DNA from 2 places in the Lysinibacillus sp. BNK-21 genome. Region 1 is predicted to be linked to the other one. Evidence: predicted binding sites of a transcription regulator. Region 1 holds the regulator's gene; the other holds the start of a gene.

What was found. Region 1 encodes LexA, which represses DNA repair genes until DNA is damaged. Its sites were predicted from a motif close to CGAACATATGTTCG; they were not measured.
Region 2: the regulator LexA is predicted to act here: its motif matches at 4,131-4,144, upstream of ACMGGO_RS03040 (DNA repair exonuclease).

Annotation. Positions count from the first base shown of each region.
Region 1 covers NZ_JBLQTS010000001.1:3,244,985-3,252,450, reverse strand. The annotation lists gene ACMGGO_RS16735 (PilN domain-containing protein) at 1-70, shown strand, start outside; gene ACMGGO_RS16730 (hypothetical protein) at 67-759, shown strand; gene ACMGGO_RS16725 (prepilin peptidase) at 824-1,576, shown strand; gene ACMGGO_RS16720 (gamma-glutamyl-gamma-aminobutyrate hydrolase family protein) at 1,610-2,332, shown strand; gene lexA (transcriptional repressor LexA) at 2,440-3,057, opposite strand; gene yneA (cell division suppressor protein YneA) at 3,224-3,538, shown strand; gene ACMGGO_RS16705 (YneB family resolvase-like protein) at 3,535-4,200, shown strand; gene def (peptide deformylase) at 4,229-4,804, opposite strand; gene ACMGGO_RS16695 (helix-turn-helix transcriptional regulator) at 4,797-4,988, opposite strand; gene ACMGGO_RS16690 (DJ-1/PfpI family protein) at 5,087-5,620, opposite strand; gene ACMGGO_RS16685 (GNAT family N-acetyltransferase) at 5,622-6,155, opposite strand; gene ACMGGO_RS16680 (DUF896 domain-containing protein) at 6,343-6,576, shown strand; gene tkt (transketolase) at 6,703-7,466, shown strand, end outside.
Region 2 covers NZ_JBLQTS010000001.1:595,012-602,477, reverse strand. The annotation lists gene ACMGGO_RS03045 (ATP-binding protein) at 1-2,837, opposite strand, end outside; gene ACMGGO_RS03040 (DNA repair exonuclease) at 2,842-4,056, opposite strand; gene ACMGGO_RS03035 (YhzD family protein) at 4,316-4,501, shown strand; gene ACMGGO_RS03030 (enoyl-CoA hydratase) at 4,554-5,336, opposite strand; gene ACMGGO_RS03025 (rhodanese-related sulfurtransferase) at 5,475-6,446, shown strand; gene ACMGGO_RS03020 (FAD-binding dehydrogenase) at 6,587-7,466, opposite strand, start outside.

The sequences.
Region 1 (7,466 bases):
ACCGCGATATTCAGTGTCCATTACAGCGACAATCGATTTTATGTATTTAGCTGGAGGACGACGCTCATGAATAAATTAACGAGTAGTAAAAATTCGTCTATGATCTTGTTACTGGCGCTGATAGCTGCTATTTTATTTGCGCTGTATTATTATTTGCTTTCACCAAAATTGGATGAAGTGAATGAAAAAGAGAGTAATGTATTGCAGGTGCAGCAAGAATTAGCTAGTGTCAAAGAACAACTAGCACAATTAGACAAAGAGCAGGGACAGCCTACTATCAATATATTAGCCTTAAGACAAAAGCTACCTGTAACAAGAGCCGTTGAAAAGATTATTCTTGATTTAGCTGAGATTGAAGAGGTGACAGGAACTCGTGTACTGTCTTTAACTGTTCAAGGTGAGGACGGCACTGTGACACCTTCAGATGAATCGAATGATCTTAATATGTTGGAGCAGGCTGAAGCAGAGGTCAATGGTGATCAGGAGAACAAGGAGACTACTACACCGATTGCATCTCTTTCGAAGGACTCTTTACCAACTAATTTAAAGCTTGTTACTTTTATATTAGAGGTGGGTGCGCTTGATTTTAATTCTCTTGAAAGCTTTTTACAGGAGGTTGAACAATTAGAGCGTATCATGAAAACCGATAAGATTGAATTTAAATTGCCTGGAGAGCAGGCACAGCTTGAGAAAGATGCAGATCTTACGTTAAAGGCAACAGTGCAAGTGACGACGTTCTATTACGAAGAACAACAATAACTTTATTGATAGGCGCACCATACTTCATTTGTATGGGCGCCTATTGGTTTAGGAGGACATAAAATTGGAAATGGCTTATACGATCTTTATTTTTTTATTTGGACTTGTCTTTGGCTCTTTTTATAATGTAGTTGGCTTACGTGTACCACAGAAGGAGTCGATTGTACATCCTCCTTCACATTGTCCAAAATGTCAGAGACGACTGACGGCGCTTGATTTAGTACCAGTTTTGTCTTATGTATTTTTAGGAGGAAAATGTCGGGGTTGTGGCAATAAAATTTCTTGGGTTTACCCAGTCATAGAATTAATGACAGGTGTATTATTTGCCTTTGCTTATGGGCAGTTAGGCTGGGGCATAGAATTGATAGTAGCACTCTTTTTTATCTCTTTATTAATTATTATCGTTGTATCAGATTTAGCATATATGCTAATTCCAGATAAGGTGTTAGTATTCTTTTTACCTTTGCTAGCTATTGGACGAGTGCTGTCACCATTAACACCGTGGTGGGACTCTCTTGTGGGTGCTGTGGTTGGTTTTGGCATATTATATATCATTGCTGTGCTATCAAACGGTGGCATGGGTGGAGGCGATATTAAATTATTCTTTTTAATTGGTCTCGTTCTGGGTACGATTGATACACTGTTAACGCTATTTTTAGCTGCAGTTATTGGTATGATTGTCGGGATTACCATGTTATCGAAAAACAAACAGGGGAGAAAAACACCCATTCCGTTTGGGCCATCTATTGCATTGGCCGCAGTTATTGTTTATTTCTATGGCGATGTATTAATTAATTGGTATCTAGGCTTTTGGTAATTGTGCAATTTTCAAGAATTTGGAGGGAAGCAAGTGAAACCGATTATTGGTATTACAGCCTTTGTTGAGGATGATTTATCCTCTCGATTAAATGCTGCTTACAGTAAAAGCATCATTGAAGCAGGTGGAATTCCACTGATTATTCCAATTGGAGTAGAAGAAGAGGCAGCCCAGATTTTAGCCCTTACAGACGGTTTATTATTATCTGGTGGTCATGATGTGCACCCATTTCTATTCGGGGCTGAGCCTTCATTAAAGCTTGGAAAAATTCATCCAGCGCGAGATACGATTGAGTTAGCATTGATTGAAGCCGCATTCCAACGTAAGATGCCTATTTTCGGGATCTGTCGAGGAATTCAAATACTAAATGTTGCATTAGGTGGTACCTTATATCAGGATATTGATAGTGATCACTTTAGTACCAAGTTACTCCAACATATGCAGCAATCAGGTCGAGCTGTAGCTACCCATTCTGTACAGGTTATTGCTGACAATCTATTAGCGACTATCGTTGAACAAGAGAAAATAGCAGTGAATTCATTTCATCATCAAGCGGTGAATGTTTTAGCAGAAAAATTAAAAGTAGCGGCAAAATCTAACGACGGTATTATCGAAGCGGTAGTTCATGAGGAGATGCCATTTTGCTTAGCTGTTCAGTGGCATCCTGAGGAACTAGCCATAGCAGGAGATGAGAGTGCTCAAAAGCTATTTTCAGCCTTTATTGAAGCGAGCATAAAATTTAAGAAGGAAGCTTAGAAGAGGCATTGTACAAAGAATCCAATCGTATGTGGATTCTTTTTTTGCGTAAAAAAGAGGATACATGCTCTTAGAAGGAACATAATCCTCAAAATCTGCTTTAATCGTTAATGTACACGTCTATAAAGACCTACAACTTGTCCTAAAATAGAAACTTGATCGACAATAATTGGTTCCATAGAAGAATTTTCAGGCTGTAAACGGAAATGGTTTTTCTCTTTAAAGAAACGTTTTACAGTTGCTTCATCCTCAGCTGTCATAGCTACAACAATATCCCCATTATTAGCTGTTGCCTTTTGTTTTACAATGACTAAATCTCCATCTAAAATCCCAGCTTCAATCATTGATTCCCCCATGATTTCTAGCATGAACAATTGATCTTCACTTGTGCCATACGTATCGGGTAATGGGAAGTATTCTTCAATATTTTCAATTGCTGTAATTGGAGAACCAGCTGTAACCTTCCCGACAAGTGGGACATGGATCACCTGTTGTTTTTGAATGGATTCTTCAGGCTCTAAAATTTCAATTGCACGTGGCTTTGTTGGATCTCGACGAATAAAGCCTTTTTGTTCTAATCGAGCTAAATGTCCATGAACAGTTGAACTGGAAGCAAGTCCAACTGCTTCACCAATTTCACGTACTGATGGCGGATATCCTTTAGCTCGTACCTCTTCCTTAATGAAAGCTAAAATGTCCTCTTGTCTTTTCGAAACTTTTTTCATGAGTGCTCACCTCTTTTTTCTAAAATCATTCTTCTTATTTGATAGTATAACAGAATGCGAACATGTATGCAAACATAGGTTCGAAAAGTGTTTGACAAAAACGTTTGTTCGCTTTATTATAGGAACATACATTCCGAACAAACATTCTTAAAAAGGGGTAATGATTATGACATGGTTGAAGAAAAACACACATATCTCAATTTTAATAGGAGCTTGTTTATTATTTGCAGCATACCTTTACATTACTGATCCAGGAAAAGTTAGTTACGCAGAAATTCAAATCGAACATGGGGATAGCTTGTGGTCGTTAGCCGAGCAATATCGTGGTAAGATGAGTACTGATGATTGGATAAAGCTTGTAAAAACTGAAAATGAACTAGCAGATATTAAAATTGTAGCGGGAAAATCTCTAGTTATTCCTGTAGTGAGTGATCAAGCCAGTCCCATCAATACTATCGAAATTGCGAGAAATGAACAATGATAAATAATCAACTATCGGCTGTTGTCTATTGTCGCGTAAGTACTGAAAAAGAAACACAAAGCTCCTCATTAGAGCGCCAGCAGGAAGAGTTGCTGCGCTATGCTAAAGAGCAAGGCTATGCGGTGAAGGGCGTGTTTAAAGATCAACATAGTGGCTATGATGTAGAACGTGAAGGCTTGCTAGAGATGCTTGATTTTATAAAAGATAAGAACATTAATGCTCTTTTTGTCCAAGATGAAACTCGTTTAGGACGAGGCAATGCAAGGATGGCTGTATTACATTTATTACAAAAGTCAGCAACTGATGTTTTTTCTATGCGTGATGCAGGCCCAGTCCAATTAAATGAAATGGATACGATGCTGCTTGAAATTTTAGCGATTGTAGAGGAATATCAGCGTAGAATCCATAATGCTAAAATTCGACGAGGTATGCGACGTGCTGTAGAAAACGGTTATCGTCCAGAAAATAATTTATCGAATCGAGGTAATCCGCAGGGGCAGGAGCGAAAAGATCTACCTGTAGAGGAAATTGTGAAGCTACGCAAACGTGGATTTACCTTTGAAGAAATTTCTATAACGCTTAGAGGGTTAGGCTTTGAGGTAAGTAAGGCGACAGTACATCGTCGTTTCCAAGAGCACCAAGAAAGATTAGCAGGAAAATAATATTCCTGCTAATTTTTTTTGTAAAAAACTACTGAAGGGAAGAAAAACTTTCGATGATAACATGATTTGGCAGTTGGAAAGGGTACTCTTTATTTATTCGGTCATAAAACATGATGCCATTTAAATGATCGATTTCATGCTGTACAACGATGGCCCCGTAGCCCTGTAACTGTACAATGATTTCATGTCCATCGATGTCGTAAGCTTTGACTTTAATTCTCTCATATCTCGGTACAAAACCAGGGACAGGTCGATTTACAGATAGACAGCCTTCTCCTTCCGGTAGATAAATCATATTAAGGGAATGACTCATTATTTTAGGGTTAATCAGCATCATTTCTTGGTCATCAAAGAGTACAACAAACATTCGTTTATCTACGCCAATTTGATTAGCAGAGAGTCCACTTCCAGGGCGAAGCTTATATTTTTTTGCTAGCGTTTGATTTTGGCTATTTTTCAGATATTGCAGCATGGCTAGGAGGGTATTTCGGTCCTCATTTGTCACTGGTATCGACACTTCTTGAGTTTGTTTTCTTAAAATTGCCGAGTGTTCTTTCACAAAATCCTTCATTGTAATCATATAATCCGGGTGAAATTTAGTCATAGATAAACACCTCATCAATACGGCTATTGAGAACCTTAGCAATCTTAAAAGCTAATTCTAGGGTCGGATCATATTTATCATTTTCAATACTATTAATGGTCTGTCTCACAACTCCACACTCTTTTGCAAGAGCAGCTTGTGTTATGCCTAATTTTTTTCTTAAAATTTTGATGATGTTCTTCAGAAAGATCCCTCCATTTTGTCCAAAGTATTAGACATATATCGTAAGATAAGAATTAAAAAATGTCCAACTAATTGGACATTTGGGTTTTAAATCATCACTTAATACCAATTTTCATCAAAATTTAGCTTTAACGCATGCCCGAAACAAATACCGAAAGGAATAAAACCTCTTCCTCTTGCTGTAATGATATTTCCATCTTGTACCACTAGTTCATCTGAATAGTTATGAAGTTCAAAGCACCCTAACTGCTCCATGCCATCTAAAGGTAGTCCTACTGTATATTTTTTGTTCTTTAAGACCCCTGCTTTTGCTAATAGGTAAGGGGAGCTAGAAATACTTGCAATCATTCCTCCTTTTGCAGATAGAAGACGAATGAAGTCTAGTAAGCTCTCTTCAAGTTGTAATGTAGAAATATCCATACAGCCTGGTAATAGTAGACTATCAATATCGTCAAGCTCTACCTCATTCACGGATAAATCAGCTATACAATTTAAACCAGATTCTCCTCTGATAGGTTTGGTATTCGATCCAAGTGTGATGATGGGTTTACCGCCTTGCATTAATATGGACAAAGCAACACTCAATTCATATTCACTAAATTGTGGGTATAATAACACCGCAGTTTTCTTCATTTCATACACCTCTTACCTTTTGATTGTTCCATTCTTCCTCTAAAATAGCGTAATAGTATTCATCCCACCAAGTCTCTCCATGAGGAATGCATTTTTTGAAAAATCCTTCTTGGCGCATTCCGATTTTTTCCATGACTCGGTAAGAAGCGATATTTTCTGGCTGGCATGTGGCAATAATTCGATGAAGTTTCATTTTATTAAAGCCGTGATCTAATAGGGCCTGAGCAGCTTCAGAAGCATAGCCATGATTATGATAGGCAGGGTTCATAACCCATCCAATTTCATACGTATGGTCGCCAAAGTATTTGTGGAAAACAAGATGACCAATGACTCGCTGTTGTTCACGTAAAACAATGGCGAAATGTTTTGCTTGCTCGTTGCTATTCTCTGTTACGAAATTTTGAACCTGATCTTCATTCAACACACCCTCTGGCATATAGTGCATGACCGTTTTGTCGGACATATAGCTATAAACTGCCTGCCAATCTTGGGCTTCAAATGTTCGAATAAGTAGTCTAGGTGTTGTGATGTTCATGATAGCCCCTCCTATTATCTATCAAATTTTTCCTTTTATTATTAGTTATACACCTCTAACTTCTGGAAGTCATGTAAATAATGGCTAAGAAGTGTTTTTAAGGGTTGGTATAACTGCATTTTAAGGGAAACCATGCTATACTTTGCATACTGAGGTCATTAAGCTAGGTACTGAAAGGTGTGTAACCATGTTATCAAAGGAAAAAATTAACCGAATTAATGAATTATCTGCTAAAGCAAAAAGCGGACAATTAACAGAGGAAGAAGCAAAGGAGCGAACAGCGCTTCGCAAGGAGTATTTAGATACGTTTAGAGCAACTATGCGAGATACAATTGAAAACGTTAAAGTGGTAGATGCAGAAGGAAATGATGTAACTCCTGAGAAGGTAAAACAAGCACAAAAAAATAAATTTCTAAATTAATGTGACACAATTCAATAAAGTATGTATGAAAACGCAAATAGTATAACAAAAGCATTGTTTTCTAAAGCAATGTTGACTAAACTGTAAAAGAACAATATATAGGACGAGAAAGGATGTCACAATATAATGACTCAACACGCGGATCTTTTAGCTATTAATGCTATCCGAACTTTGTCAATCGATGCTATTGAAAAAGCAAATTCTGGTCACCCAGGTTTACCAATGGGAGCAGCGCCAATGGCTTATACGCTTTGGACAAAACAATTACGCCATAATCCAGCAAATCCAAAATGGTTTAACCGTGATCGTTTTGTACTATCAGCAGGTCATGGCTCAATGCTTTTATACAGCTTACTTCACCTTGGAGGCTATGGTTTACCAATGGAAGAAATTCAAAACTTCCGCCAATGGGATTCATTAACACCAGGACATCCTGAATACGGTCATACAGTAGGGGTAGAGGCAACAACTGGTCCTCTTGGACAAGGAATCGCTATGACTGTTGGTATGGCAATGGCTGAGCGCCATTTAGCCGCTACTTACAATAAACCAGGTCATGACATTGTTGACCACTACACATTTGCGTTATGTGGCGATGGGGACTTAATGGAAGGTGTAGCAGCAGAGGCGATTTCATTAGCTGGTCACTTAAAACTTGAAAAATTAATCGTACTTTACGATTCTAATGATATTTCTTTAGATGGTGACTTAGAAAAGTCATTTTCAGAAAACGTTCAAAAACGCTTTGAATCTTATGGTTGGAATTATTTAAAAGTGGCAGATGGTACAGATGTAGATGCTATTAATGCAGCCATTGAAGAAGCCAAAAAATCTACTGGCAAGCCAACATTAATTGAAGTGAAAACAGTGATTGGTTTTGGTTCTCCAAA
Region 2 (7,466 bases), 2.6 Mb from region 1:
TGGTTTTTTTGCCAATAGTTGAGCATTGTGTCATGACAAGTAAAATATAAAATTTGACGTTCATATCCTACTTCTTTCATTAATTGTACCATTTTGTCTGTGCGGTTTCGATCAAAATGGACAAAAGGATCGTCCATAATCATTGGAAATGGTGCAGCGCTCACTAGGGTTTTTGCTAGAGCCATTCGCAATGCAATATAAGCTTGCTCTTTGGTAGCCTGGGACAACTCCACCATTTGATAACGTATCCCTGCAGCATCCTGCGCTACAAAATAACCATCCTCATGAATCGAAATTTTGTCATAGTTTCCTCCTGTTAGTAAACGGAATATAGCATTTACCTCTTCAAGGACATGAGGTAATTTTTCTTCACGAAGACGGAATAGGGTTTCATGAATAGCTGTCGCCACAGCTTTTTTAGTTGCCCACTGCTCAATTAACTGCTGCAATTCTGTTTTCTCCTGCTCAAACTGTTGAAGTAATTGACCATACTTTTCATCATTTAATAGCTGTTCTTTTTCCATTAGCAAAGCAGCACGTTGTTCCAGACATTGATCAATTTCTAGTTGCAATGATTGCTGCTCTTGTTCTAAAGCACATATGCGTTCGCTAACAGAGTCCTCAATCAGATTTTCCTTCTGTTGAAGATCGAGTGAAGATAATTGAGCCTGGACGGTTTGCAATTCTGTCTCAATTTTTCTTCTCTGTTCAAATTGCTCATGCATTTCATAATAAGCCTGTTCATTTTGGATCCTTGCTTCTTTGAATAGCTCGTACATTTCAGCAGTATAACGATCCATTCTTGATTGTCCACCTTCTATTTTTATTTGGACGCTGGCTAGCTGATCTTTTGCATGCTGTGCTTGCTGCTGTTGCTGTTGTGCTTCAAGGTAGGCTGTTCGTAAATGCATATAAATTTCATGTTCATTATAGGCTCCCTCTAAAACCCGTTGAAGCTGCTCATAAATGTTGTTCTTTTCTACCTGCGTTTCTTGCAACAGACTTGAGGTACTGTTTCTTTTAGCTGCTAATTCTTGTACACCACGAATACGCATAAATAATTCGGGCATTAGCGATCTGGCTATCGTTCCTTGTAAGCGATAACGCTTTAAAAAATGTTGGAGCGTTTGAGTGGCCTCTTCACTCTCTACCTCCGTTAGTTGAATTTTATATTCAAGAGAAGTATATTGCTGCTCCTTCTCTTTCTGCTGTTCATTGATGTGCAACCAGCGATCTTCATATCTTTGCTTCTTTGCAAGAACTGCTTGTACTGTTAATTCCTCTTGCTCTAACTCCCGCAGGAGGATGCTATTCTCTTTATTAGTAGGTTCATTTGCTTGCTTAACATATCGAATAAACAAAAAAGTTAGCAATGATAAAACTGCTCCAATTAGAATTACAACTATGTTTTTTTCAAATACACCATAAGCAAACGACATGAAGCAAATCAGTAGTATAAGCCAGATAAAGTCATGAGGCTGCTTCTGCTTACTGCGTTGCGATTTGGCAGAACGTAGTTGCTCAAGCCTTCGCTTTTGTTGAGGCCATTGTGCTAAAATATGTTCTTCCTCACTTGTTAATGACTCACGCATTAGCTGTTGCTTCTGTTTGGCTATTGCATCTAATTCTAGGTGTACTTGCTCTAGTGAACGTAGATGAAATTTTAGCTCTTCCTCCGCATCCTCTAATTTACTTAATTGAAGCTGAAATTGTTGCTCCTGTTGGAGTGAAACTGTTTCGTTCAAAAGATTTTCTTGTGCTTCTTTCTCTGTTACACCTAGTAAACGAAACTGTGCTTCAATTTCTTGTTCGAGCAAAAATAGATCATCCTGTAAATTTTGCTCTTTCACCATTAGCTGATGCCACGTTGCCTCTTTTTGCATAAGGTAAGCCATTTCATTGACCTTTTGCTCATCCACTGTTGCAAGTATTTTCTCCTGCAATATTTGATGCTGCTCCTTTAATTGCATCAGTTGCTGACTTTCATGTAACAGACGATCCTTTACCTGCTCATACCGTCTGATACCCTCTGATGGAAACTGAACATGTTGAAAATTGGTCATTGTCTGTTGCAATGTCTGTTGCTGCTTGAGGAGAGGGAGTGCTTGCTTTTGAATAGTTAATTGCTGCCATTGTTGCTGTTGCCGTTTTTGCGTACCAAATAGCTGTTCTAAATTTTGCTCAAGTAATTGTAATTGCTGTAATTTATCCTCAAAGGTTTGAATCTTCCCCTGTTCCTGTTTAATTGTCCGCTCAAGCTGCTTTAGTTGTTCAATCTTTTGATTAATCAATGGCACTTTACCTGTCTTTTTAAACAGCTCACTAGCCTCTTTATCCATTTTCTTTTCAAGTGCGGATAAATACTGAATACCTGTTGTACCTGAGGCAAGTAGCAAATGGGTTAGCTCCTCTTCAGACATTTTTTCAATACCTTGTAGTTCATGCAGCGAAAAAGAAAAAATGGCTTCAAAGGATACCCTAGAATATCCATATAAAAGCTTTACTAACAACTCCTCATGCCCCGTCGTTCCATCCTCTAGGTAGACAGTAACATCACCAGCAGCCTTTCCTTTCACACGTTCAACTGTACATTGACCATAAATAGGGTGTAAAAGTGTCAGCTGACCTCCATATTTCGTTGAAATTTTCGGCTCATATTTGCGCTGTATCTGCTGCCTTGTTGGGAAACCAAAAAGCATTTGTAGTATAAACTGCTGTATCGTCGTTTTTCCTGCTTCATTTAATCCATAAAAAATAGTGACACCATCATTTAACGAAATGGAGATATTTTCATGCTTACCAAAGCCATAAATTTGGATTTTCTGTATTGTCAGCATGTAATCACACCCTTTGAATTTCTTCTGCTAATAATGACTGTGCACGATGGGTTAAGTTCTCAATATCCTTTTCACTAAGTGGCTCTATCAGCCTCGCACCACCAGCATATTGGTACAAATCTTTTAGAATATCCTTCCATTCATTACTGTTCCATTGTTCCATTAAGCTCACAACGGATTGAGTTGTTGCTGTATGCTCATAAAATCTCGCTGCCTTTTGCAACACCATTTTTTGTACCCAACACATTGGGTCAATACCTTCCTCAGCCTCTCGAATAGTCTCTAACCACGCATCTACTGTTGCATGTTCAAATAAAGCTTCCGTTTGTTCGTCAATATTTTGCAAATGAAGCTCTACTACAGATGCGCCATACTTCTTCCTATTAGCTGTAATAGCTTCTGCACATCTCTTCAATAATTCATTGGCGTGTAGCACATTCGTACAATCTACCTCAATGGTGCTATAAACAACAGCAGAGGTAGAGATAAAATCAAGCTCAGTCGATGTTTTGGATAGCGTAACATCATAAAAGCCTTTCATTCCTTGTTCTTTACGATGTCGACTTTGAATATTGCCTGGATAAACAATTGGAGGGTTTTGATGTAAAAGCTGTCGTTTATGAATATGGCCAAGCGCCCAATAATGATAGTTCTTTTCAAGTAACTGTTGTTTTATAAAAGGGGCATACACATCATGTGTTGTATTGCCTGCCTCACTGCCATGAAGCATACCAATATGAATGGCATGCTGATCATGTGCAGTTGGATAGCTTTCAATAACAGATTCCTTTAAATGACGTTCAGGATAGCTAAAACCATATATATTCACTTGTTGACCCCGTATTTTTAATTGAACTACACTCGTTTCAGCTGGTAATTCATAGACATTACTTGGTAAAGAAAAGCGTGTCCATGTACCATTTAAATGATCATGATTTCCGTAGCTCACAATGACAGGGATATTGTGTTGAAAAAGCTTCTCCATTGCATCTTGAAATCTTCGTTGTGCTTGCAAGCTACGATTTTCACCATCATAAATATCCCCAACAATTAGTAAAAAATCAGGTTTTTCCTGAATCGCTTTAAGGATAATTTTATCAAACGCTTCAAAAGTGCTTGACCGTATTTTCTTTAAAATGGGTTCGGGTAGTCCAAATAAGCCCTTAAATGGACTATCTAAATGTAAATCTGCCATATGGAAAAAACGAATTGCTGACATCCAATCACCTCAAATAGTAGATAATTCTCTCTTTAGTACAAAACCAAAGTAATAATATGTTGTTTATTCAAAACCGAATATTTGTTCTATTTTATCATAACTCATGTTTGATGAAAAATGCTATTACGGAAAAAAACAACATTGCCTTACTTTTTCCACAATTTTCGTAATTTATCAAAAAATTCACTAGTTTTACCGTGAAGTTTATAAATCTTCTATGTATAATAGAAATATATTCAAGTAAAAGGGTGGGGTCTGTATGGAGAATTATCGTTTTACAGCTTTTGAAAAAACAGGGGAAACATTGTTTGATGAAACTTGGACTTTTGAAAATGATGAGGCTGCTAAACTAAATGGACAACAACAAATTGAGGAAAAAGGTGTTGCCGATAAAACTCATCGTCTTGTAAACGCTTCAGGTAAATTAATTTTATTCCATGTTTAGTGGCTAATAAAAGGCACGTAGTCAATGGTTTGCTACGCGCCTTTTATTATTTTTATTTGCCTACAAAGACAGGCGTTCTTTTCTCTACAAATGCATGAATGCCCTCGACATGATCTGTTGTTTTACGCATTGCAGACTGGCCCTCAGCCTCTAATGCTAAGATATTTTCTAGCTGTGGCATATTTTGTGCATGTAGAATTTTTTTCGTTGTAATCATGGAAGAAATCGGGGATGCAAGCATTTTCCCCACCACCTGATCTGCCATTGCAAATACAGTGCCCTCTGGTGCAATATAATCAATTAACCCTGCATCTAATGCTTCTTTTGCTGTTAATACCTTTCCCTCCCATATCATTTGTTTCGCTTTAACAGTACCTACACGCTCCTTCATGAAGAAATGACCGCCCCCATCTGGAATCAGTCCAATTCCAATGAAATTCATAGCAAGTTTACTATTTTCACAGGCTACAATAATATCTGCCCCTAGTGTTAGACTAAATCCTAAACCTGCTGATGCACCATGAACCGCTGCAATCACAATCATTGGTAGCTGATAATATGCCTTCACGATACGTGTCAGATAAACCATTGCCTCATCAATATTCAGTGGTTTGCTTTCATCTAGCATTGCTTTTATATCACCACCCGCAGAAAAGACCTTTCCTTCTCCACGAATAACAAGCACCTGAATATCTTTTTCCTGCTGTAGAGCCTCAAAGCATTCTGCAAGTTCACGCATCATGACATCATCCATTGCATTCATCGCCTGTGGACGATTCAATGTTAAGGTTGCTCGACGTTCTAATTTTTCTAATGTAATCGTTGAAAATTCCATCTCTATAACCCCCAAATATGAATAGTCATTCACTATGTATAATTCGTGTTTTTTTAGAAAACTCCTTCTCTCTAAGCAAAATTGCTCCTGTTATGCTATATTAAAGGACGAATATCGAGATAAAGGTGGTAATGTATTTTGACACAAAAAGACTATCGTGTATTACTTTATTATAAATATATTACGATTGAAGATCCTGAAGCGTTCGCAGAAGAACATTTAGCATTGTGTAAAGAGATAGGGCTTCTTGGTCGTATTTTAGTAGGTTACGAAGGTATTAATGGAACTGTATCAGGTACCATTGAGCAAACAGATGCTTACATGAATCATATGAAGGCAGATGCTCGTTTTAGCGATATGATGTGGAAAATTGATGAGACTGAAGGGCATACCTTTAGAAAAATGCATGTACGTCCTCGTCGAGAAATTGTTCACCTCGGTTTAGAACAGGATATCAATCCGTTAGAAATCACAGGTGATTATTTAACACCTAAAGAATTTATGGAACAGATGCAAGATGACAACACCGTGGTTATCGATGCCCGTAATGACTATGAATATGATCTCGGTCATTTCCGAGGGGCTGTTCGACCAGATATTGAAAACTTCCGTGACCTACCTGCTTGGATGGAGGCGCATAAAGAAGATTTTGCAGATAAAAAAATCTTAACTTATTGTACAGGTGGTATTCGCTGCGAAAAATTCTCTGGTTGGCTAAAACGCGAGGGCTATGGTAAGAGCGTAGGTCAATTACACGGCGGTATTGCTACATATGCGAAGGATCCTGAGGTAAAAGGTCAATTATGGGATGGTCAAATGTTTGTTTTTGACCGCCGTCGAAGTGTACCGATTAATCAGGTGGAACATGTTATTGTTGGGAAGGATTATTTCACCGGAGAGCCTTCTGAACGATACACAAACTGTGCAAACCCAGCGTGTCATAAGTTAATGCTTTGTGAAGAAAAACATGAGGCATTTTACATGCGAAGCTGTTCAGATGATTGTCGCCGTGCAGAACGCAACTTTTTCGTGGAGGAAAACGGTTGGACAAAGGAACAGGTTGAAGAACAAATTGCTAAGATTGCAGAGGTCCAACAATCAAATTGTTAATCCATTTCATAATTTAATCAAGGTGCGCATTGCTGTTGGATTTGCTCAAAACTTCAGCATAGTGATCTACTCCAACATTATCAATCCATTTAAAAAGAGCATCGTTCATCAAAACGATGCTCTTCATTCATTTATGCACTTTATCCTTGCCCTAAATAACGCCCTACCTGGCGTCCACTAAATAAACAACCACCAACAAATGTCCCTTCTAAAGCGCGGTAGCCATGGACGCCACCGCCACCGAAACCACTTACTTCACCAGCAGCAAATAACCCAGGAATTGGCTGACCGTCCATGCCCAAAACAGCGCCATTTAAATTTGTTTGTAAGCCACCTAAAGTTTTCCTTGTTAGAATGTTTAAGCGAACAGCAATTAAAGGCCAATTTTTGGTATCTAAAATTTTATGTGGCTTGGCAACACGCACCCATTTATCCCCAATATAATTTCTTGCTCCATGAATAGCGTTTACTTGCAAATCCTTTGTAAACTTATTGTCCATTTCCCGATCTCTTGCCAAGATTTGCTCTTTAATCTTCATGAAATCAAGTAGCTCATTCCCAGCAAGTTTATTCATTCCATCTACAAGTTCCTTTAGATCATGTGCAATCACAAAATCCTCTCCGTGATTTTTAAAAGCTTGGATAGGAGCAGGTGGGCCTGGTAAAATGCGTTTTAGAACATCGCCAATGCTTTTGTTTGTTAAATCTGGGTTTTGCTCCGAGCCAGATAAAGCAAATTCTTTCTCAATAATTTTCTCCGTTAAAATAAACCAGGAATAGTCATAACCTGTTTTTTGAATCGCCTCTAACGTACTGAGTGTATCAAACCCTGGAAAGTTGGGTGCATGAAAACGATTCCCCTCTGCGTCAAACCACAGGGAGGAGGGACCAGGCAATATCCGAATTCCATGGTTGGGCCATATTGGATCCCAATTTCTTAAACCCTCTGTGTAATGCCACATGCGATCACGGTTTACAATGCGTCCCCCAGCATGTTCCGTGATCTCTAGCATTCTTCCG